DNA from 3 places in the Pseudotabrizicola sp. L79 genome. Region 1 is predicted to be linked to each of the others. Evidence: riboswitches for the same ligand, from Rfam matches in the RefSeq annotation. Region 1 holds a riboswitch; each other region holds the start of a gene.
What was found. A riboswitch is a leader RNA that binds a small molecule or an ion and turns the genes downstream of it on or off. The one in region 1 is predicted to bind cobalamin.
Positions count from the first base shown of each region.

Region 2: it holds a riboswitch for cobalamin, as region 1 does, so the genes downstream of both, bluB (5,6-dimethylbenzimidazole synthase) here and V3C85_RS00480 (CbtB domain-containing protein) in region 1, are expected to answer to the same signal.
Region 3: it holds a riboswitch for cobalamin, as region 1 does, so the genes downstream of both, V3C85_RS01805 (DUF1636 domain-containing protein) here and V3C85_RS00480 (CbtB domain-containing protein) in region 1, are expected to answer to the same signal.

Region 1 covers NZ_JAZHDA010000036.1:46-7,643, reverse strand. Annotated here, with positions in the region: gene V3C85_RS00505 (copper-translocating P-type ATPase) at 1-1,317, opposite strand, end outside; gene copM (CopM family metallochaperone) at 1,395-1,820, opposite strand; gene V3C85_RS00495 (heavy-metal-associated domain-containing protein) at 1,850-2,038, opposite strand; gene V3C85_RS00490 (heavy metal translocating P-type ATPase) at 2,209-4,686, shown strand; gene cueR (Cu(I)-responsive transcriptional regulator) at 4,699-5,169, shown strand; cobalamin riboswitch at 5,187-5,402, shown strand; gene V3C85_RS00480 (CbtB domain-containing protein) at 5,438-5,614, shown strand; gene V3C85_RS00475 (CbtA family protein) at 5,633-6,388, shown strand; gene V3C85_RS00470 (hypothetical protein) at 6,524-7,510, opposite strand.
Region 2 covers NZ_JAZHDA010000040.1:106,368-113,965, reverse strand. Annotated here, with positions in the region: gene V3C85_RS01865 (ActR/PrrA/RegA family redox response regulator transcription factor) at 1-350, shown strand, start outside; gene V3C85_RS01860 (H-NS histone family protein) at 427-738, shown strand; gene V3C85_RS01855 (HD family hydrolase) at 781-1,377, opposite strand; gene V3C85_RS01850 (hypothetical protein) at 1,551-1,973, shown strand; gene ahcY (adenosylhomocysteinase) at 2,043-3,428, shown strand; gene V3C85_RS01840 (class I SAM-dependent methyltransferase) at 3,460-4,107, shown strand; gene V3C85_RS01835 (DUF2853 family protein) at 4,222-4,563, shown strand; gene V3C85_RS01830 (DUF1684 domain-containing protein) at 4,738-5,523, shown strand; cobalamin riboswitch at 5,553-5,737, shown strand; gene bluB (5,6-dimethylbenzimidazole synthase) at 5,766-6,467, shown strand; gene V3C85_RS01820 (propanediol utilization protein) at 6,439-7,305, shown strand; gene V3C85_RS01815 (cobyric acid synthase) at 7,302-7,598, opposite strand, start outside.
Region 3 covers NZ_JAZHDA010000040.1:98,563-106,160, forward strand. Annotated here, with positions in the region: gene cobG (precorrin-3B synthase) at 1-934, opposite strand, end outside; gene cobN (cobaltochelatase subunit CobN) at 931-4,170, opposite strand; gene cobW (cobalamin biosynthesis protein CobW) at 4,180-5,214, opposite strand; gene V3C85_RS01805 (DUF1636 domain-containing protein) at 5,207-5,572, opposite strand; cobalamin riboswitch at 5,665-5,892, opposite strand; gene cobO (cob(I)yrinic acid a,c-diamide adenosyltransferase) at 5,936-6,577, shown strand; gene V3C85_RS01815 (cobyric acid synthase) at 6,657-7,598, shown strand, end outside.

The DNA.
Region 1 (7,598 bases):
CGCGGCGGCGACGACTCCCATGGCGATCGGATGCTGCGACTGGCTTTCAACCGATGCCGCAAGGCGCAAGGCGGTTGTCTCGTCGCCATCTTGCAGCAAAACCAGATCGCTGACGCCGAACCTGCCCTCGGTCAGTGTGCCTGTCTTGTCAAAGACCACGGCATTCAGATCCCGCGCACGCTCGAAGGCCGCACGGTCGCGAATCAGCAGTCCGTTGCGCGCTGCCAGCGATGTCGAGACGGCCACGACGAGCGGCACGGCAAGGCCAAGCGCATGCGGGCAGGCGATGACCATGACCGTCACCATCCGCTCAAGCGCAAAAGTGGCCCCCGCCCCGACCGCATACCAGTAGCCGAACGATCCGAGGCCGACGGTGATGGCAATCCAAGTCAGGACAGTCGCTGCGCGCGAAGCCAGATCCTGTGTGCGCGAGCGGCTGTCCTGCGCCACTTTCACCATGGCGATGACCTGTGACAGGTAGGTCGCCTCGCCCGTCGCCTTCACCTCGATGGTAACAGCACCTTCGCCATTTACCGCACCGCCGATGACAACCTCGCCCGCAGACCGCGTGACAGGTTTCGATTCCCCGGTCAGCATGGCCTCGTTGAAGGATGATGTGCCTTCGATGATCGTTCCATCGACCGGCACTTTGGCGCCGGGGCGGATCACGACCCGGTCGCCGGCAATCAAGGCCGCGACGGGCACGTCCTCCGTTCCACCGTCCGCAGTAACGCGCAGTGCGGTATCGGGCAGCAGGCGGACCAGTTCCTCCAAAGCGCGAGAAGCGCCGAGGACGGACCGCATTTCAAGCCAATGGCCCAAAAGCATGATCGTGACGAGCGTGGCCAGTTCCCAATAGAACGGCTCTCCGCCGGGCAGTCCCAGCGTGACGGCAGCCGAGTAGAAATAGGCTGTAGAAATGGCAAGCGCGACCAGCGTCATCATGCCCGGACGACCACTGCGAATTTCCGGAAGTGCCCCTTTCAGGAAGGGCCAGCCGCCCCAGAAATAGATGATCGAAGACAGGGCCAGCGCGACCCACTCTTCGCCAGCAAACAGGGGTGCCATCCCTTGCCCCGTAAAGTCCCGCACCATCGGCGACAGCACCAAGACTGGGACGGTCAAGATGAGGCATACCCAGAACCGGCGGCGGAAATCGGCCACCATGTCGCCGTGTCCTGCGTGGTCACTACCCCCCTGTGGCGCATGCCCCATCGCGGTGTGATCAACGGCGGGCCTAGCACCATGGCCCATCCCGGAATGGTCCATTCCGGCCACCGGCGGGTGGGTGTCCGGTTTCTGCGCGTTGCTGGCCATCAAACCGAACTCCTTTGCGTCCCGGATTGCACGCGGCGCGGCCGATCCCGACCGCGCCGCCCAAGGTCATCCCGGGCTTACATGCCCTTGGTGGCGAGAAAGGCCTTGAGCGTGGCGATCTCGGATTCTTGCGCCGCAATGATCGCTTCGGCCAGCTTGCGCATTTCGGGGTCCTTGCCGAATTCAAGCTGAATCTTCGCCATGTCGATGGCGGCCTGGTGGTGCGGGATCATGCCCCGGGCGAAATCGATATCCGGGTCGCCGGTATAGGGGACCATCATGTCGGCCATCATCTTGTCCATCGCGGCAGCGCTGGCGACGGTAGCCGGGTCATTGGCGAGTTCCGGGGGTATCAGGGTCGCATGGCTCATCATGCCCATATCCCCCATGCCCATGCCGCCCATGTTGGAGTGGTCCATGCCCTCCATGGTTTGCTGGGCAAATGCGATCCCGCCGACAACAGCAACAGCCGCAATAGACAGCGCTAGAGTACGTTTGTTCATTCAGATTTTCCTTCGATGGTTATGTTTTGTCAGGCAGGCGCGTAGCCGACCTCAGTCAGCGCAGCGACCAATCGGTCGCGAGAAGCCGCTGATTTCACTTCGACCTTGTGCGAGGCCGGATCTGCGCTCACCTCAGCGGTGGGGTCCACCGCCTGGATCGCCTTGGTCACACTGCGTGCGCAGCCGCCGCAGGTCATGTTCTCGATATGGAACTGCATGAGTGTCTCCTTTTGGACAATCGCCTCATGCAACTCGATATGGGCCTTCCCACCGTTGTAAGGTCAAGGGAACAAATCCGTGAACAGACAAATTGAAATCAGGGCTTGACCTTACCATCATGGGAAGCCTTATCTCAGTCAGCGGAGTAACTCGCCACTGGAGTGCCGCGATGAACATACAAGTCCCTCAGAACGCCACGGCAGACCTCGGCCGGATCGTGATCGACGTCGAGGGCATGACCTGCGCATCATGTGTCGGGCGCGTTGAGCGCGCACTGCAGGCGGTCTCCGGGGTAAAAACCGCAGCCGTCAACCTCGCGACGGAACGGGCAGAAATCATCGGGCCAGACCTCGACCGGTCGGCGCTTGTCAAGGCAATCGAGGACGCGGGATATGATGTTCCAACGCGTCCGATTGATATCGTCATTGAGGGTATGACCTGCGCCTCCTGCGTCGCGCGGGTAGAGCGGGCCTTGAAAACGGTACCCGGTGTGACCGCAGCCAATGTCAATCTGGCCACGGAACGCGCAACGGTCACCGGAACGGCGGACCTTGCCTCCCTCATCGGCGCAATCGCGGATGCGGGTTACGAGGCACGGGCAGCAGCCGAAACCGCCATCATGTCAGAAGAGTCCGCCGCGAAGAAAACGGCCGAGGAAGCCGCATTGAGGCGCGATGTGCTTTTTGCTGCGGCTCTGACTCTGCCGGTTTTTGTCCTCGAGATGGGATCGCATCTGTTCATGTGGGTCCACATGGCGGTGATGAACAGCATTGGCATGCAGAACAGCTGGTACATTCAGTTCGCCTTGACGACCGTGGTCCTCCTTGGCCCTGGCCTCAGGTTTTACCGCAAGGGGTTTCCGGCCTTGGCGCGTCTGGCGCCTGATATGAACAGCCTAGTCGCGGTCGGAACGTTGGCTGCCTTCGGCTATTCCCTGGTGGCAACCTTTGCCCCCGGAATCCTTCCCCCAGGCACCCAGAATGTCTATTTCGAGGCGGCGGCAGTCATCGTCACATTGATCCTCCTTGGTCGTCTGCTTGAAGCTCGCGCAAAAGGCCGGACCTCAGAGGCGATCAAGCGGCTGGTCGGACTTCAGGCCAAGACTGCGCGTGTCCTTCGCAATGGCGGCTTGGTCGAAGTGCCGGTCGCCGAAGTCCGCCCGGGCGATGTCGTCGAGGTCCGCCCCGGCGAGCGGGTGCTGGTCGACGGAGAGGTCACGACGGGCGCAAGCTGGATCGACGAAAGCATGATCTCTGGCGAGCCCGTGCCGGTCGAGAAGGCACCGGGCAGCACCGTGACCGGCGGCACAGTAAACCAGACCGGCGCCTTCAGTTTCCGGGCGACGGCGGTGGGCGAGGCTACGATGTTGGCTCAGATCATCCGCATGGTCGAAGCCGCGCAAGGCGGCAAGCTGCCGATCCAGGCGTTGGTCGACCGCGTGACGATGTGGTTCGTTCCCGTCGTCATGGCGCTTGCCGTCCTGACTTTCGCCGTCTGGCTGATCTTCGGGCCTGATCCGGCCCTGACCTTTGGCCTGGTCAACGCCGTCGCCGTCCTCATTATTGCCTGCCCCTGCGCCATGGGTTTGGCCACACCAACGTCGATCATGGTCGGCACCGGGCGTGGTGCCGAAATGGGCGTGCTCTTCCGCAAGGGCGAGGCCCTCCAAGCCTTGCAGAGCGTCAAGGTGGTCGCGTTCGACAAGACCGGTACCCTGACCGAGGGCAAGCCGCGCCTGACCGACATGGCGCTGGCGCCGGGCTTCGACCGGGCCGCAGTGCTGGCAGTGGTGGCGGCTGTCGAAGCGAAGTCCGAGCATCCGATCGCCCGCGCCATCGTCGCCGCGGCCGAAGCCGAGGGCCTGATCCTTCCCGAGGTCACTGCCTTCGATTCCGTCACCGGTTTCGGTGTGACGGCGGCGGCGGGCGGACAACGAGTCGACGTCGGCGCCGACCGCTACATGGTCAAGCTCGGCCTCGATGTCTCGGGCTTCGGCGATACCGCGACCCGGCTCGGCGACGAGGGCAAGTCACCGCTCTATGCCGCCATCGACGGCAAGCTTGCTGCAATCATCGCCGTTGCGGATCCGATCAAGGAAACCACGCCGCAGGCGATCCAGGCATTGCACCTGCTGGGGCTGAAGGTTGCCATGATCACCGGCGACAATAGCCGCACGGCGAACGCCATCGCCCGCCAGCTTGGCATCGACGAAGTTGTGGCCGAGGTGCTGCCCGACGGCAAGGTCGCTGCTGTGAAACGTCTGAAGGCGCAAGGCCTGCTTGCCTATGTTGGCGACGGGATCAACGATGCGCCCGCCCTGGCTGAAGCGGATGTGGGCCTTGCCGTCGGCACCGGCACCGACATCGCCATCGAGGCGGCGGACGTCGTACTGATGTCGGGCAGGCTGACTGCGGTCTCGGATGCCATCGCGCTGTCCAAGGCCACGATGCGAAACATTCGCCAGAACCTGTTCTGGGCCTTCATCTACAATGCCCTGCTGATCCCGGTTGCGGCAGGCGCGCTGTGGCCCGCCTTCGGTCTTCTGCTGTCGCCGATCTTCGCCGCCGCTGCGATGGCGCTGTCGTCAGTCTTCGTTCTTGGCAATGCGCTACGGCTGCGGCGCTTTGCACCTTCAAGCGCCGTGTAAGGAGGCCCTGAGATGAACATCGGTGAAGCTTCAAAATCTTCGGGCGTTTCTGCCAAAATGATCCGCTACTATGAGTCAATCGGACTCATTCCGGCAGCAGGAAGGACGGTTGCAGGATATCGCGTCTATACGATGACCGATGTTCAGCTTCTGCGCTTCATCCGAAGGGCGCGGGATCTGGGCTTCTCCGTCGAGAAGATCGAGGAGTTGCTGGCGCTCTGGCAGGATCGTGCACGGCAAAGCGCTGATGTGAAACAGATTGCGCTTGAGCAGATCGCCGGTCTTGAAGTTCGAATTCGTGAAATGCAGGCAATGATGGACACGCTTCGCCATCTGGCGGATGCGTGCTGCGGCGATCACCGCCCGGACTGTCCGATCCTAGCAGACCTCGTGAATGGCCCCGATCAAGGCAGTAATGGGGGCCAGGATGAACGAACTCCCGCGTCCCGCTCCGAAAAGGCTGCCGGGCTTCAAGCGCATTGACTTTCTACGGCCTGCGCATGATCGTGATCTTGTTTGGTGTTCATGGGATGCAGAGTCCCCGAACTCAATCGGGAATGAGGAAGGGTGGACCCAATAGCGGCACCCGACGCCTCAGCCGCCCCCGCGACTGTATGCGGTAGTGGCCCTTCGACACGCCACTGGGCAACTGCCCGGGAAGGCGAAGGGTTGCAGTGACCGTGAGCCAGGAGACCGGCCAGACAGGAGGCTTAACCCCAATCCCGTCGGGTGTGACGGGCGGAGAAACATCATGTCTGCCACCACTCTTTCCACCGCGTCCGTACAGCACGCAGGACTGGTTCGGCCCATCCTGACCAGTGCTGTCCTTGGTACGTTTCTCATCTTTGCGGCAGGTTTTGCCTCTTCAGATGCGCTGCATGCCGCAACACATGATACCCGCCACGCCACTGGCTTTCCCTGCCACTGACAGATCGAGTTCGCTGACATGACGAGGTCCCTGCTGTCCGGCGGGGTGATTGCGGGTGCTATTACAGGTCTCGCGGTTGCCTTTCTGCAGTTTTTTCTGATCCAGCCACTCATCATCGAAGCCGAGCGATACGAGACCGGCGAACTTGTCCTGATGGGGGTGGCGCAAGATGACCCCTCGGGATCGAGTGGCGATAAGGTCCTGCCTGCGCACGATGCCCACGACGCCAATGACGAGTTTGCTGTTGTCGTGCGAAGCGGCTTGACGGTTCTGACTTTGGTCTTGACCTGGTCAGGCTTTGGCCTTGTTGCGGCAGCTGCTCTTGCGACACACCGTGCCCTGTGGGGTCCACACAGCATTTCTGCACCCGCGCTCGCCCTTTCCGGCTTCGCTGCTTTCGCCCTGTCACCCAGCTTGGGACTGCCACCGGAGTTGCCAGGCATGCTGGCCGCTGATCTGTCGGACAGGCAAATGTGGTGGGTCATGTCGGCGGCGGCGACGGTGGCGGGGCTTTTCCTCGCCAGTGGGGTCAAGTCCTGGCCTGGGCGTCTCGCAGGGCTTGCCTTGATGGTGGCCCCCCACCTTCTCGGGGCACCGCAGCCACCTGCTTCCGTCCCGGTCATTCCTCCGGATTTGGCCGCGCTCTACAGTGCCCGGGTACTCGGCCTGAGCCTGATCGGTTGGCTTGCTCTCGCATCCCTTCTCTTCAGATTGATGCCGGAAGACGGGCGGGAGCAACCTACTGCTGTCGCAGAAGCTGTTGATACCCGTTGACAGAGCAGTCGGAACGACGCATGCGCTCCATTCTTGCGGTGATCCGATCATCGTCCTTCACATCCTGAACCGCACGATGCATGTCGAGGAGAACTTTTTTCCGGACGGCTGACACCCCACGCCTGTGAAGGGCTGTCAATTCGCAGCGCGCCACATCCGATACCGCCCCTGCCCCGTCACCTCGCGGATTAGACCCCGCTTCTCCATCCAGGCGAGGTTGCGCTGGACGGCGGCGCGGCTGGCGCCGGTCAGCACCTCAGCCATTGGGGCGGATACAAGAGGCCATTCGGTCAGCACGGCGCGCAAGGCTGGGGGTGTTCTGCCCGACAGCGTGGCCATCTCGGTTTCGGACCGCGCTGACCAAGCCTCGATGTCGTCGAGGTGCCGCATCGCGGTCCGGCTTGCCGACTCCATCCCGTCGAGCCATCGCACCAGTCGGTCAGCGGCTGTACCACCGGCGCGCAGCCCCCCTGCCCCGCCCATGGCGAGAGGGACAAATATCGCTCCCCTGCCCTCGCTGGTCGCAATCCGCGCGGCCGTTACAGCCGCTTCCACACGGTCTCCGTGCTGCCCGAGACCCGCCAAACTCCAAAGGTGGAACCCCATGCAGGCGCGGCTGATCGGGTGGAGATCAGCAGCTTGCGCCATCACGTCCAGCCAACCCCCCGCACGATCCGCGAAGGACTCCGCCTCATTCGCCAAGTTTTCAGGGTCACGGCGATCCACAAAAGCGGCCAGGTCCACCTCCGGCCTTGGCCCTCCCGTCAGGCGTCGCACCGCCCATCCGACGCGTGCCAATGCGGCCGTGTCGTCTTGAACTCCAGACAGGCGCAGGGCGATCCAGAGCGCCAGTCGATCCGGCCCGATGCGGTCGCCTGCGAACCAGCTTAGGTCGGCCGCTTCGATCAGGGCGAGCCTGTGGCGCCAGCCCTCCGGCCCCCTCCGCAATCGCTCGTCCAGCCCACCGAGCCGACCTGCGACACGGGCGAGCCCCGCGGCATTGTCCGCCTCGGCTTTGCGCCAGTCATAAACGATCGCTGTCTCGCGGTGTTCGGCCCTGGGGCCTGGCGGCGGATCGTCTGGCACGTCTTCGATTGGACCGGGCAGGAACCACTGTCGCATTTTATTCACCATTTCAGCACATGTTCATTACGTGATTTCTGGAAGATACCGCGATATTGCACATCATTTTTCAGCTTAAGGTTTCAAT
Region 2 (7,598 bases), on a different contig from region 1:
GCAACGGGCTTGACGTGGTAGAGGCCTTGCGCGAACGCCGGCCCGATTGCCGGATTGTGGTTCTGACGGGATATGGCGCGATTGCCACGGCGGTGGCAGCCGTCAAGATCGGCGCAACGGACTATCTGTCAAAACCCGCTGATGCCAATGATGTGACCAACGCCTTGCTGGCCAAGGGCGAGGCAATGCCCGCCCCGCCCGAAAACCCGATGTCGGCAGACCGGGTGCGTTGGGAACATATTCAGCGCGTTTATGAAATGTGTGACCGCAACGTATCGGAAACGGCGCGCCGCCTGTCGATGCATCGGCGCACCTTGCAGCGTATTCTGGCAAAGCGAAGCCCGAAATAGCTGAATAATGGGGCAATTGTCATTCAGTGCTTCTGTGATTAATATAAGCACAGGGCCATAATGGGGAATTGCCGAAATGTTTGACTTGAACGCACTTTCGCTGAAGGAACTTAAAGACCTTCAGGCACAGGTTGCCAAAGCGATTGCCGGTTACGAAGACCGTCGCAAGAAAGAAGCCTTGGCAGAGTTGGAAGACAAAGCACGCGAAATGGGCTTTTCTCTGGCTGAATTGACGGGTGTGTCGGCTGCGCGCAAAAGGGCGCCAGCTGCGCCCAAATATGCAAATCCGCAAGATCCCGCTGATACTTGGTCGGGCCGTGGTCGCAAACCGCGCTGGTTTGAGGCGGCATTGCAAGCGGGCAAAAAGCCGGAAGATATGGCTTTGTAATTTTGTTTTGAAAAACCCGCCAGTCTTGGCGGGTTTTTCAATTCAGCCGATATCGTGCATCAACTGCTTGTGCCTGTGCAGAAAATCGGCCCGCACCAGGGCGGGTGGGCGCAGTTCTATTGCCAAGCCAGCTATGATCGCGCTTGGCGGTGGGCCAAACAGTTTGTCAGCCTCGGGCGTGCCGAAACCCGCAATATGCACGGCCTCCATCCAGGCGGAAATGCGGTCAGCCGCCTTGATGGCTTTCTTGATCGGGGCGGGCAGAATGGCAGGCAGGCCAAAGCGCAGGTGAATGGCCGCCGTCAAGCGTTCATCCAGGGCCGCATAATCCGGCCCGACTGCCGCTTTAACCGGTGAAATCATATCTCCGATCACATATTCAGGCGCATCATGCAAAAGTGCCGCCAGTTTCCATTTCGCCGCAATCGCCGGATTTTGCCGAGAAAACAGCTGTTCAACCAAAAGCGAATGCTCGGACACAGAATAGGGCCAATCGCCGCGGGTTTGCCCGTTCCAGCGGGCGACAAATGACAACCCGTGGGCAATATCCTCAATTTCTATGTCAACGGGCGTAGGGTCCAGCAGATCCAGCCGCCGCCCGGACAGCATCCTTTGCCAGGCCCGCGTCTGCCTTGCCATCATGGCCCCTTTTTACTCTTACCCCTGCCGAATATCGCGGGGTTGGCCCCCGTGTAAAGCACAGCGATGGAACTTTTCAGGTTTCAAAAACGTTTCGTTCACAATTGCGGGCCACATCATCAACGCAAGAGAACCGTGGCATCGCCAAATCAGATGACGAAAGGGGGCACCCTATGAATACCCTTCCCATTCTCGCTCTTGGCATTCTTGCTTCGGGATATGCTGTCGCGACCGAACAGCTTGACCGTCGTTTCGACACGATTGTTAGCCCGACAGTGACGGCCTATCCCGCGTCGGATGATCTGGCCGTTTACGATGTGCTGGGCCATGGTGCACAGCCAATGGATCAGCCGCATTGCGACCTGCATGCCGATTTGACCGAAACGTTGGAACAGGACTTCGCCGAGGTGCCGATTGAAGAACGGGTGGCTGCCGATGATCTGGTGATGGAACTTTGGGCGTCTGAGGTGATGGGCACATGGACGATGGTGCACCGTGGCGCTGATGGCGTGTCTTGCATCGTCAGCTCGGGAACGGGCTGGCGATCAGACTGGCAGGCGGATGAGGTTTTCAACACGATTGCGCCCGGCGTCTAGGGCGCGTTGCCGAAGCGGCTCTACAATGCTACATGGCAGCAAATCGAAATTAGTGGAGCCGCAGCCAGCATGGCCGATTACATAGTCAAAGACATCAAGCTTGCGGAATTTGGCCGCAAGGAGTTGACCATTGCCGAAACCGAAATGCCGGGCCTCATGGCCTGCCGAGAGGAGTTTGGCGCCTCGCAGCCCCTGAAAGGTGCGCGGATTGTCGGATCGCTGCACATGACGATTCAGACAGCTGTGCTGATCGAAACGCTGACGGCCTTGGGCGCGGATGTGCGCTGGGCATCGTGCAACATTTTTTCGACCCAAGACCACGCCGCAGCTGCCATCGCCGCTGGCGGCACGCCGGTTTTCGCGGTTAAGGGTCAGACCTTGACCGAACACTGGGATTATCTTGACCGCTCGTTCATGTTCCCCGAAGGCGCGAACATGATCCTTGATGATGGTGGCGACGCCACCCTGTATGTCTTGCTGGGCGCGCGCGCCGAAGCTGGCGAAGAGATCTTGCCGGTTCCCGCCTCGGAAGAGGAAGAGGTTATCAAGCGGCAGATCCACAAACGGATGAAAGAAAGCCCTGGCTGGTTCACCAAGACCAAGGCCGCAATCAAGGGCGTTTCCGAAGAAACCACCACGGGTGTCCACCGCCTGTATGATCTGCACAAGAAAGGGCAACTTCCGTTCCCTGCGATCAACGTGAACGATTCCGTCACCAAGTCGAAGTTCGACAACAAGTATGGCTGCAAGGAATCGCTGGTTGACGGCATTCGTCGTGCAACTGATACGATGATGGCCGGCAAGGTGGCCGTGGTGTGCGGCTATGGCGATGTGGGCAAGGGTTCTGCCGCCAGCCTTCGCGGTGCGGGTGCGCGCGTCAAGGTCACCGAAGTTGACCCAATCTGCGCCTTGCAGGCCGCGATGGATGGGTATGAAGTGGTTTTGCTTGAAGATGTGGTCCATGACGCCGACATCTTCATCACCACAACTGGCAACAAAGACGTTATTCGCATCGAGCATATGCGCGAGATGAAGGATATGGCGATCGTCGGCAATATTGGCCATTTCGACAATGAAATCCAGGTTGCCTCCTTGCGGAACCACAAATGGACCAACATCAAGGAACAGGTGGATATGATCGAAATGCCGTCAGGCAGCCGGATCATCCTGCTGTCCGAGGGCCGTTTGCTGAACCTGGGCAACGCCACGGGTCACCCATCCTTTGTGATGTCGGCCAGCTTTACCAACCAGGTGCTGGCGCAGATCGAACTGTGGACCAAGGGTGATGAGTATAAGCCGGGCGTCTATATCCTGCCCAAGAAGCTGGACGAAAAGGTTGCGCGCCTGCATCTGAAAAAGATCGGCGTAAAACTGACCGAGCTTCGCAAGGATCAGGCCGATTATATTGGCGTGGCAGCAGAAGGCCCGTTCAAATCTGATCATTACCGCTACTAAGCTGGGCTGAATTTGAAAACCCGCCGCTGCGATGCGGCGGGTTTTTTCATGTCGTTGCAAGTTTTTTTGCCTCTGCTATCGTGCCGCAAAATCTGGCCAAGGGGTAATCATGCCAACCGAAGAACTGGGCAAACGCGACCGTGTGCGCGGCCGTTTGCTTGAATCCTTGCCAAAAGGCGGGGTTGTTGCGGAAATCGGGGTTTGGGAGGGCGACTTCTCGCAACGAATTCTAGACATTTGCAGCCCAACAGAACTGCATCTGATCGACCCTTGGCTGTATATGCCAGAGTTCCCAAATACCGGTTTCGGCAAGAAAAAGAACGAAACCCTTATGGAAGGGCGCTATCAGAATGTTGTGGCCCGCTTTGCAAACGACCCGCGTGTAAAGATTCACCGTGCCCTATCGGATGTTGCTTTGGCAGGCTTCCCCGATAGCTTTTTTGATTGGGTCTATATCGATGGGAACCACAATGAACCGGTCATCAGCAAAGACTTGGCTTTGTCGTTGCAAAAGGTGAAACCCAACGGGATCATTGCTGGCGATGATTTTCATTGGATGTCAGACGCGCAGGCCGCCCCGGTAAAGCGTGCAGTCGAGGCAATGCTGGCTACCTTGGGCCAAATGGCGTCCTTGCGGCTTATGGCCAACCAATACACCATCACCCTTGCCCGTGCCTGACTGGGAAAAAGAGGTCACTTTTCCCTTGGTGAACGATTCTCTTTGCGCCTAGACTTCCGCCGTGATCCCATCTGATGGGATGCTGTCACAACAAACAACTGACGGGGATATAAGATGAGCAAGCGCGACGACTTGATCGCCAAATACGCGGAAGATCTGACAAACAAGTGCAAGATGACGCCAGAAATGGCCTTGCTGACCAAGGTGACCATCGGGTGTGGCCCGGCAATCTACAACGCCGACAGCTCTACCGTTGCTGGTTCTGATGCTTCTGAACTTGAGACCGTCAAGAACAACTTCCTCATCAAAAAGCTTGGCCTGTCTGACAGCCCGGCGCTGATGGAGGCGATCAATGCTGTGATCGACACCTATGGTCGGTCAGAGCGCAACAAATATCGCGCCGTTGTCTATTACATGCTGGTCAAGCATTTCGGCAAAGAAGCCGTTTACGGCTAAGGCTGCACCGCAGATATGCACACAAAACCCTGCTGTAACCGGCAGGGTTTTCTTGTTCAGGCGCCTGCATAACCCTTTTTGCGGGTCATTGGCTTGCGGTCCTTTGGTTTGGCGCTTTTCCTTTTGCAAAACTGGCCTAACCTGCACCCCCAACACAGTGCAAAGGCAGGCTGAATGACCAATCCAGATTCTGATTACTACCGCGCAGTCGATCTATGGCACGAACAGCGTCTCAGCGATCTGATGGCCGAGGATGGATGGTTGCATCTGACTGACCGGGTCGAGCTTGAACCGGGGCAATACACCCTTGGGTCTGGCCCCGGAAACGATCTGCAAATTTCATCCGGGCCCGATCATCTGGGCGATCTGCATCTTGGTGCCGATGGCCAAGCGATGCTAACGGTTGATGGGCAGACACTGGCTTTTGCGCCCACGCCCGAGGCACCCCCGCGCCTGCAAGTTGCGGATCTGTTGCTGGAAATGATGCGCATCGAAGGTCAGCATGCGCTGCGCGTGCGCGATCTGCGCCTGCCCCGCAAGGTCAAGATTTCCCGCTTTCCGGTTGATCCGGCCTGGTGCATCACCGCCAGATGGGACGTGCTGGCAGCGCCGCAGCAACTTGGCATTGATCTGGTGGGTGGCATCGCAACTTCGGTTGCTGTCAGCCATAGGGCCAGCTTTTCCCACCAAGGCTCTGCAGTCACCCTGTTGCCCACCCATTGGAAGGGCGGCAACCCGATGTTTGTGTTTCGTGATGCCACGTCGGGCCGGCAAACCTATGGCGCGTCGCGCTTTCTGATTGGTCAGGTGCAGGGTGATACTGTGGTGCTTGATTTCAACCGGGCCTTCAACCCGCCCTGTGCCTTTACCGAATTTGCCGTATGCCCCCTGCCCCCGCGCGAAAACATCTTGTCCTTTGCCATTCCGGCAGGTGAGTTGCGCCCCGGTGCCGTCCTGTAATCGGCCAATTGCCAAGCGCCCAGCCGCTGTCTAGATTGCCGGTGTCTGGTGCCTGTCATATCTGTGATGGGATAATCGGGAATGTGGTGAAAATCCGCAACGTGCCCAACGCTGTAAGGTGGATGCGGCTGCATATGCCACTGGCCGCAAGGCTGGGAAGGCGCAGCCTCAGGCGAAGCCAAGTCAGAAGACCGGCCAGACGAAACCGGGCTGCCCGATGGTCAACGGGTGGTCTGTTTCTGATGACAGGGGATTTTGTCGTGATGCCACCCGATCTGCCAGCACCCGCCGGGCCGTTCAGCCCAGAAGAACAAGCCGCCGTCTATCGTGCCATCTTCAGTCGCCGCGACGTGCGCAGCCAATTCACGCAGCGGCCACTGGACGACAGCACCCTGATGCGCCTGCTGACGGCGGCGCATCACGCGCCTTCGGTTGGCTTCATGCAGCCGTGGAATTTTGTGGTGATCCGTGATCTGGCCGTTAAAGCACGGGTTCAGCAGGCGTTTGCAGCCGCCAATGCCGAAGCTGAAACCATGTTTCCCGAACACCGCCGCCCGTTGTATTCCAGCCTAAAGCTGGAGGGGATTACCCAAGCTCCGGTCAATCTGTGCATCACCTGTGATCGCACGCGGGGCGGTGCAGTTGTTTTGGGCCGCACCCATGCCCCCGAGATGGATTTGTATTCCACAGTCTGTGCGGTGCAAAATCTGTGGCTCGCGGCCCGTGCCGAAGGCATTGGTGTTGGCTGGGTCAGCATCTTTCATCAAAAAGATCTGTGCCAGATTTTGAATTTGCCCGATCATGTCGTGCCCGTGGCTTATCTCTGCCTTGGCCATGTTGATGAGTTGTATTCCAGCCCAGAACTTCAGGCGAAAGGCTGGGCTGAACGTCTGTCGCTGCAAGACCTGATCTATCATGACGGCTGGGGGCAAGGTGCTGCCTGAACCCCAGCATTTCCGTCGTGGTGCCGCGCTGACGGTTGCTTGTCACTTTGGCGAATGGTTGCAGGGCCGCTGGGGGGGCACAGGGCCGCTTGCCCTGATTACCCTGATGCCTGATGATCTTTGCGTCAGGGCACGCCATCGCCCCGCAGGCTCTCTGGTCTGCCATGCTGTGGGCCACGGGGCTTTGCCTGCGCGCAGTCTTGTTGCCCTGCATCGCAGTCTTCATCTGCCAATGCGGGGGCGCACGGAAACGCGCCTGCCCTTTGCGCCGGGTCTGGGCACAGGCATGTCCACCGCGTCGCTGATCGCCCATGCACGATTGGCAGGCTATGCGGGCCCGCCCCTTGCCCTTGCCCGCGCGACGATCGCTGCCGAGGGCGCCAGCGACCCGTTGATGTTTGACAAGCCCGATCAGATCATCTGGGCCTCGCGTCAGGGCAGGCTATTGGCATCTGCCCCGCCCCCTTTTCGCGCCCATCTTTTGGGCGGCTTTTTTGGCCCCGCACAGCCAACACGGGCGCAGGATCAGGACTATGACGATATCAGTGATCTTCTGATCGCCTGGCCCCGTGCCCGCCAACTGGCCGAGGCGGCCGCGCTTGCCAGTGAAAGTGCCACCCGCTGCCAAAAGCGCCGGGGTGCAGCCGATGATCCGATGCCGCAACTGGTGCGTGACCTCGGTGCTTTGGGCTGGGCCAGCTCTCATTCCGGGGCGGCACGGGCCCTGATCTTTCCGGTTGGCGGCATCCCAGCCCGCGCCCCACAGCTTTTGCGCGAAGCGGGGCTTTATGGCATCCGCCCCCTTGCCACCGGCACGCGCGACTCGCACAGCCGCTAGCGCGCCAGCGCCAGCAATCCGGGCACATCCAGATGCGCCTCGACATGGTCGGCCAAGGCTTCAAGCGTTTCTTCCACCACCACCCCATGCCGCAAGTCAGAGGCTGCAATGCCCAGACGCGCCAGAAAGGCTGCCCGAAACGCATCCGATGCGAACAGCCCATGCAAATAGCTGCCCGTCACACGGCCATCGGCCCGGATCGCGCCCTCGGCCCGGCCATCGATATGGGCAAAGGGGCGCAAACAGTCGGCCCCCTCGGTTCGCCCGATGTGAATTTCATAGCCTGCGACCGA
Region 3 (7,598 bases), on a different contig from region 1:
GCACAGGGCGCAGCGCCTGCACACATCCGGGCGCGCCCGTGCAGGCCTGCACCCGCAACAACGGATCATCGGCGCGCAAGATCAGCCCCGGCAGGTTGGGTAGCGCGCGGGCGCCTTCCACCAGCACCATGCGCCACGGTGTCACGCGCAGATCACCCAAAGCGGCCAGCTGGGCCAGAGTTTCAGCCTGCATCTGCCCGAATTCAAAACCAACCAAGGCCCCTTGCGCCACCAGACCGGGGCCCGGCATTGCGGCCGCAGACGCAGGGGCAACCGTTCCCTGCAAGGGCCCGGTCGGCACCACGCCACGGGCCAAAAGGGCCGCCATGCGCCCACGGCCATTTGTCACACCACCCTGCGCCACAAACCAACGCGCCAAGGCAACCGCCCGGTGCGGGGCGGTGGCCCAATCGACAGGTGCCCCATGTGCTGAACCATCACACCGCAGGATCAACCCACCCTTGCCATCCCCTTCCAGCCGGATATCGGCCGAAACCGCAGCCAGAACCGATGCGGGGCCGGTATCAACGGCAAAACCGAATTTTCCCGGCAATTCTGGCGCATCGGCCAAGGCATCGCCCAAGCGGGTGGCCAAATCATCCGTTGCCGCATCGGCAAAAGGTGTGACCAGCAGATTGCGCCGCGCCTCAGCCCGGATATCGGCATCAATCAGGCCCAGCGCGCGCAGGTCATCAAGCAGGGCCGGGTGGCTGGCCGCTGTCACCCCGCGCAGTTGCACATTGGCGCGGGCGGACAGATCGATCAGCCCATTGCCATGCTGGCGCGCGGCCAGGGCAATGCCCATCGCCTGCGCCGCCGTCAGCCGCCCGGCATTGGGGCGCACCCGCACCACCAGCCCATCGCCTGACATCATCGGCCGCAATGCACCGGGGCACCAGCCTTGAACCACGAACTCGGCTCTGGCACCGCTCATCGCGCGCCCTCCAGTTCTGCGGCAATTGAATTGCGCAGTGTCAGCCACAGGCCAGCATCGCGCAGGCGCTGAAACAGATCACGCAGGGCGGCCAGCGCCATGGGGTTTTCCTGTTCCATAAAGGCCACAACATCGTCGCGGCCCAAAGTGGCCTGATGATACAGATCAAACAGATGCGGGGGCACCACTGCCGCCAGATGGGCAAAGGCAGCCATGTGGTCCAAGGTGGCTGTAATCTCGGCAGCACCACGAAAACCATGGGCCATCATGCCATCCGCCCAAGCCGGATTGGCCGCGCGGGCCCGCACGACACGGGCGATTTCCTCGGTCAGGCTGCGGGCGCGGGGGCGGTCGGGCTGTGTGGCATCAAGGTGATACAGCGCCGGGGCATCGCCCCCAAGACGCGCGACGGCAGCGGCAAAACCGGCCTCATGCGCGGCATAATCGGCGGCCAACAGCAGATCGCTTTCCGGCAGATCCTGGGCATGCACAAAGCCATCGGCCGCCAGCACCCGTGCCTCGATGCCAGCACGATCATCGCGCGACACGCCATCTGCCCCGATCGCCCAAGCCGAGGCCGCCAGCCATGCCTCTCCGGCTGCGGCACGGGCTTCGGCGGTGAATTCATCCATCGCCACACCCATGCCAAGGCCATATTGGCCCGGACGCGGCCCGAACACCCGCGCGGCCCGCAGAACATAGGGGTTGTCTTCGGCAGATTCTTCGCGCGCGGCCAGTGCGGCAGCGCCCGTTTCAAACAAGGCAGCCAAGCCGGGGAAAACGTCACGAAACAGGCCTGAAACGCGTAGGGTAACATCAATACGCGGGCGCCCCAGCAAGGCCAGCGGCACCACCTCGACCCCGGATACCCGGCCCGATCCGGCATCCCAGACAGGCGCAAGGCCGGCCAGATGCAAGGCCATGGAAAATTCTTCGCCCGCTGTGCGCATCGTGGCACTGCCCCAAAGGTCGATCACCAAGCCCTTGGGCCAATCGCCGTGATCCTGCAAATGTCGCCGCAACAGCTCTTCCGCCAGCTTTACCCCTTGGGCGTGGGCCGACCGCGACGGCACCGCGCGCGGGTCAACGGCAAACAGGTTGCGGCCCGTGGGCAACACATCAGACCGCCCCCGTGCCGGAGAACCCGAAGGCCCCGCCGCCACGCGCTTGCCCGACAGCGCCCGCATCACACCGGCACGTTCAGCATCACCACAGGCACCCCGGCCCAGAATATGCAGACCTTCGCCATACTGGCTTTCCTTGATGTCGCAGACAAAGCGATCAACGCGGGTGATCGCCTCGGCCATGCTGGCATCGGCTGGCAGGCCAAGATCGGCCTCAACGCCCGAGGCCTGCGCCTCGGCACGGATGTCGGCCATCAGTCGGTCACGGCGCGACGGATCAAGCCCATCAGCCGTGGAATATTCGTCCAGCAACCGCTCTAGCCGCGCCATACCTTCGGGCAAGGCCGATTGCGCAAGGGGTGGCGGCAGATGACCCAGGGTCAGCGCCCCAATGCGCCTTTTGGCCTGCGCCGCCTCGCCCGGATCATTCACGATGAACGGATATATGACTGGCAGATCACCGATCAGCGCCTCGGGCCAGCAGGCATCAGACAGCGCCACCGATTTGCCCGGCAGCCATTCCAGCGTGCCATGCGCGCCCATATGAATCAGCGCATGCAAGCCCTGGCTGCGCAGCCAAAGATAAAAGGCCACATAGCCGTGCCGGGGGGTGCGCGAAAGATCATGATAGTCATCGTCGCGGCTGACCGCTTCGCCACGCTCGGGCTGAAGGGCGATCAAGGCATGGCCCTGACGCAGGGCAGCAAAACGAAAGATCTGACCATCGCAGGCCGGGTCATCGGCCGGATGGCCCCAAGCGGCAGCCAGATCATCGCGCAGGGCTGCGGGCAAGCTTTGCAAAGCCGTCAGATATTCGGAAAGGGGCCAGTCAAAGCTGTGGCTTTGCAAGGCACGCGCCAGATCATCCGGCGCCGTGGTGCCGTAACCTTCGCTGGCCAGATCAGCCAACAACACCTGGGTCGAGGCCAGTGCATCCATCCCCACGGCATGGGCCATCTGATGCGCCCGGCCCGGATAGGTGGACAGGATCACCGCCAGTTTGCGTTGCGCCACGGGGGCAGCGGCAAGGCGATGCCAAGCCTTGACCTTGGCCACAGCCGCCGCGATGCGGCCCGCATCTGCCCGGTGGGCAAAGCGCGAAAATTGCAGATCAGGGTCGCGCTTGCCCGGCGATTTGAACGACACCAACCCGGCAAACAGCCGGCCATCCACTTCGGGCAAAACGACATGCATCGCCAGATCGGCAGGTGAAAGACCCCGGTCTGAAACCGCCCAATCACGCCGCCGCGCCGTGGACAGTGCCACCTGAAAAACAGGGCAATCAAGGCCATCAAACGGGGTCGAGCCATCCTCGGCCTTGGCCGAAAAGGCCGTGGCATTCACGATCGCCACCGGCTGCATCTGGGCCAGCAATGGCTGCAACCATGCCGTCAACCCCGGCGCCTTGAGAGAGGGGGCAAAGACGCCACAGGCGGCAAAGCCTTCGGCCCGCAAGGCATGGATCAGCGCATCGACCGGGGCGGTGTCTGCCGCGGTCAGATACGACCTGTAAAAGCTGACCAACACCAGATCGCCTTCGGGCGGGGTGGCGATCACGCCGCGATCCGGGTCGTAAAAGCCCATGTCCGGCATACGCTTGTCACCCGGCACTGGCCCGGCATAAAGGCCCGCGGCCAGCGACATCTGCGCCAAAGCGGCCTGCGCCGCAACGGCCCCGCCTGCATCACACAATTGCGCCAGCCGACGCAACGTGGATACCGGCAAGGTCGATGCCGCATCCAGCGCCGGATCGGGCCGCCCATCTGCTGGCAGCACGGCCAAGGCAATACCCTGCCTGCGCGCCAGATCTTGAATCGAGGCGATGCCATAGGCCCAATAAGCCTCGCCGCCAATCAGGCGGATCAGGATGGCCTTGGCCTGTGACAGGGTGCGCTCGACATAGGTATCGACGGAAACCGGATGCTTGAGTGCCACGATATTCTGCAACCGCAGCGAGGGCAGCTTACCCCCGGCACGGTGCCACCCCGCCGCAAAAGCGCCAAGATCGCTGTCTGAAAACGAAAGCACGATCAGTTCGGCCGGGTCTTGTCCCGGGTCAAAGGGCGTTTCCGCCTCGTCCAGACCATGGCTTTCGCGAAAGACAACGTGCATGGCGTGCGATCAGGCCCCCAGAACGGCGCGGATTGCGGCTTCGTCGATGTCGTCATGCTCGGCAATGACCACCAGGCGCGATTGACGCGGTGTCTGCCCCCAGGAGCGGTCAAACTGATGCCGCACACGCTCGCCCACGGCTTGCAACAGCAGGCGCATCGGCTTGCCCGAAACGGCAACATAGCCTTTCACGCGCAGGATTTTCTGATCCCGTGCAAGGGTCTGCACCCGGGCCACCAGATCGGCAATATCGGCCACTTCCGGCAGGTCGATCACGACGGATTCGAAATCATCATGCTCGTGATCATCATGGCCATCGTGGTGGCTGGGCCGGGCGGCCAGATCATCTTCGGCAGCGGCATTCAGCCCAAGGATCACTCGCGGATCAATCACACCGTCGGTCATCGGCAGAATGGGCAGGCGGCGGGGCGCCTCGGCCTCGATCACCGCGCGGGCCGCGGCAAGGCCAGCCTCACCCGCCAGATCGGCCTTTGACAGCAGCACGATATCGGCGCACGAAATCTGATCCTCGAACACCTCGGACAGCGGGGTTTCATGGTCGATGCTGTCATCTGCTGCCCGCTGGGCATCAACAGCCGCGACATCGGGGGCAAACCGACCTGCGGCCACGGCTTCGGCATCCGCAAGGGCCACAACACCATCAACCGTGATCCGCGACCGGATCGCGGGCCAGTCAAAGGCCTTGAGTAGCGGCTTGGGCAGGGCAAGGCCCGAGGTTTCGATCAAGATGTGATCGGGCCGCACCGGCATGGCCATCAGGGCCTCGATCGTCGGAATGAAATCATCGGCCACGGTGCAGCAGATGCAGCCATTGGCCAGTTCGACGATGTTCTCTGCCGGGCAATTTTCATCAGCGCAGGATTTCAGGATGTCACCATCCACCCCTACGGTGCCAAATTCATTGACCAGAACCGCCAGACGCTTGCCCTGCGGGTTTTGCATCAGATGGCGGATCAGCGTGGTCTTGCCCGAGCCCAAAAAGCCGGTGATCACGGTAACAGGGATCTTGGTCAGATCAGACATCATTAGGCTCCAGACTTGGAATGCGGGCAAGGCTTTGCTTGCGGAAAATCACGGGGCGGTCGCGCCAAGGCACCACCCCATCGGTTGTGGCGGCGTAAAGCGCGGCACCGCGCAGAATTTCGGGGGCATCCGCTTCGGTCATCCGGCCATAGACATAGGACCACGCGCCAGATTTGGACAAAGCCACGGAACACCCATGGTCACAGGCCGACAAACATTCGACCGGCCGAAGGGTCACGCCATCCGGCACACCCTGGGCCACAAGGGCGGCATGCAGACGCGTGCCCGCGCACATCTCGCCCTCTGGTACGGGCTGACCAGCCCGGCAAGTCATGCAGACATGTAGAACAGCACCCATAGGCCCCTCCGCTTGCGGTATCGGGGGCACGAGGCCGTCGGCAGGGGTGCGGCACACCCTTATCCGAAGGTCGCGGAACACCCCGTCCGCCCATTTTCGTCGCAGCGCTGGCAGGTCTCCCGGCTTGCGGATCTTGGAACTTTTGGTTCCTGCGGTCTGCCCACCTTCCCGAACCTTGCGGCCAGTGGCATCAGGCAAACCTCTCCGGTCACGGTCGCGGGGGCGGCTGCGCTTCGGTTTCATGACCTTGCGGGTCGTAAAACCTGTCGCATTCCCTTTTGGCCTGCCGTAGGACAGGCACCAGCGCTATCTCTCCCTCCTTTGCCACATGGGTGGGGGGAGTCAAGGAGAAGGACCGTCACCATGACCGACGCAAACGACATTTCCCCCGATGCCACCGCCGAGGATCTGGCGCGCCATGCCAACAAGATGGCCAAGAAAAAGGCCGCCCGTGACAAGATCATGGCGGGCAAAGCCGGCGAAAAGGGGCTGATCATCGTTCATACCGGCGCTGGTAAGGGCAAGTCGTCATCTGGGTTTGGCATGATCCTGCGCTGTATTGCCCATGAAATGCCCTGTGCCGTGGTTCAGTTCATCAAAGGCGCCTGGGATACCGGCGAGCGCCGACTGATCGAGGCCAACTTCTCAGATCTTTGCCAGTTCTATGCCATGGGCGAAGGCTTTACCTGGGAAACACAGGATAAGGCGCGTGACATCGCCGCAGCCCGCGCCGGCTGGGAAAAAGCCAAGGAATTGATCCGTGATCCGGCCATCCGGTTCGTGTTGCTGGACGAGATCAATATTGCCCTGCGATATGACTACCTTGATCTTGACGAAGTGCTTGCCTTTCTGCGCGATGAAAAACCCCCGCTGACCCATATTTGCCTGACGGGGCGCAATGCGAAAGAACCGCTGATCGAGGCCGCTGATCTGGTGACCGAGATGGCGCTGATCAAACACCCGTTCCGGTCTGGCATAAAGGGCCAACCGGGGGTTGAATTCTGATGGCGTTGAACATCTGCGGCCAAGATTCCGACGGGTTCTCTGTGGACCGATGGGCGGTTGGCGCCGAAAAGGCCCCGCAATGACTGCATTGATGATTCAAGGTTGCGGGTCGAATGTGGGTAAATCGATGCTGGTGGCCGGATTGTGCCGCGCAGCACGTCGGCGGGGCCTGAGTGTCGCGCCCTTCAAACCGCAGAACATGTCGAACAACGCCGCTGTCACGGTGGATGGCGGCGAGATTGGCCGGGCGCAGGCCTTGCAGGCCCTGGCCTGTGGGCTTGAACCCGTGACCGATATGAACCCCGTCTTGCTGAAGCCCGAGAGTGAGGTGGGCGCGCAGGTGATTGTGCAGGGCAAGCGCCTGACCACGGCAAGGGCGCGCGACTATGCGGCGCTGAAACCGAAACTCATGGTCTATGTTCTGCAAAGTTTTCAAAGACTGCGCGCGGCACATGATCTGGTGATTGTCGAAGGCGCCGGCAGCCCGGCAGAGGTGAATTTGCGGGCCGGGGATATTGCCAACATGGGCTTTGCCCGTGCTGCTGATGTGCCCGTTGTTCTAGCAGGTGACATTGACCGAGGCGGCGTTATTGCCCAGATCATCGGCACACAGGCGGTTCTGGACCACGAGGATGCCGCCATGGTTGCCGGCTTTCTGATCAACAAGTTCCGCGGTGATCCGCGTCTGTTTGATGACGGTTATCGCCTGATCGAAGACCGGACTGGATGGCGCGGCTTTGGCGTCGTGCCGTGGTTTTCCAAGGCACATCTGTTGCCTGCCGAAGATGCGCTGGATCTTGCCTCCGGGCCGCGGGGCCAAGGTGTGACCATTGCCTGTCTGGCCTTTTCGCGCATTGCCAATTTTGATGACCTTGATCCGCTGAAAGCCGAACCCGGCGTGAACCTTGTGATGGTGCAGCCGGGCCAAGCCATACCCGGTGACGCACGTCTGGTAATCTTGCCGGGGTCTAAATCAACGCGGGGCGATCTGGCGTTTTTGCGGCAACAGGGGTGGGATATC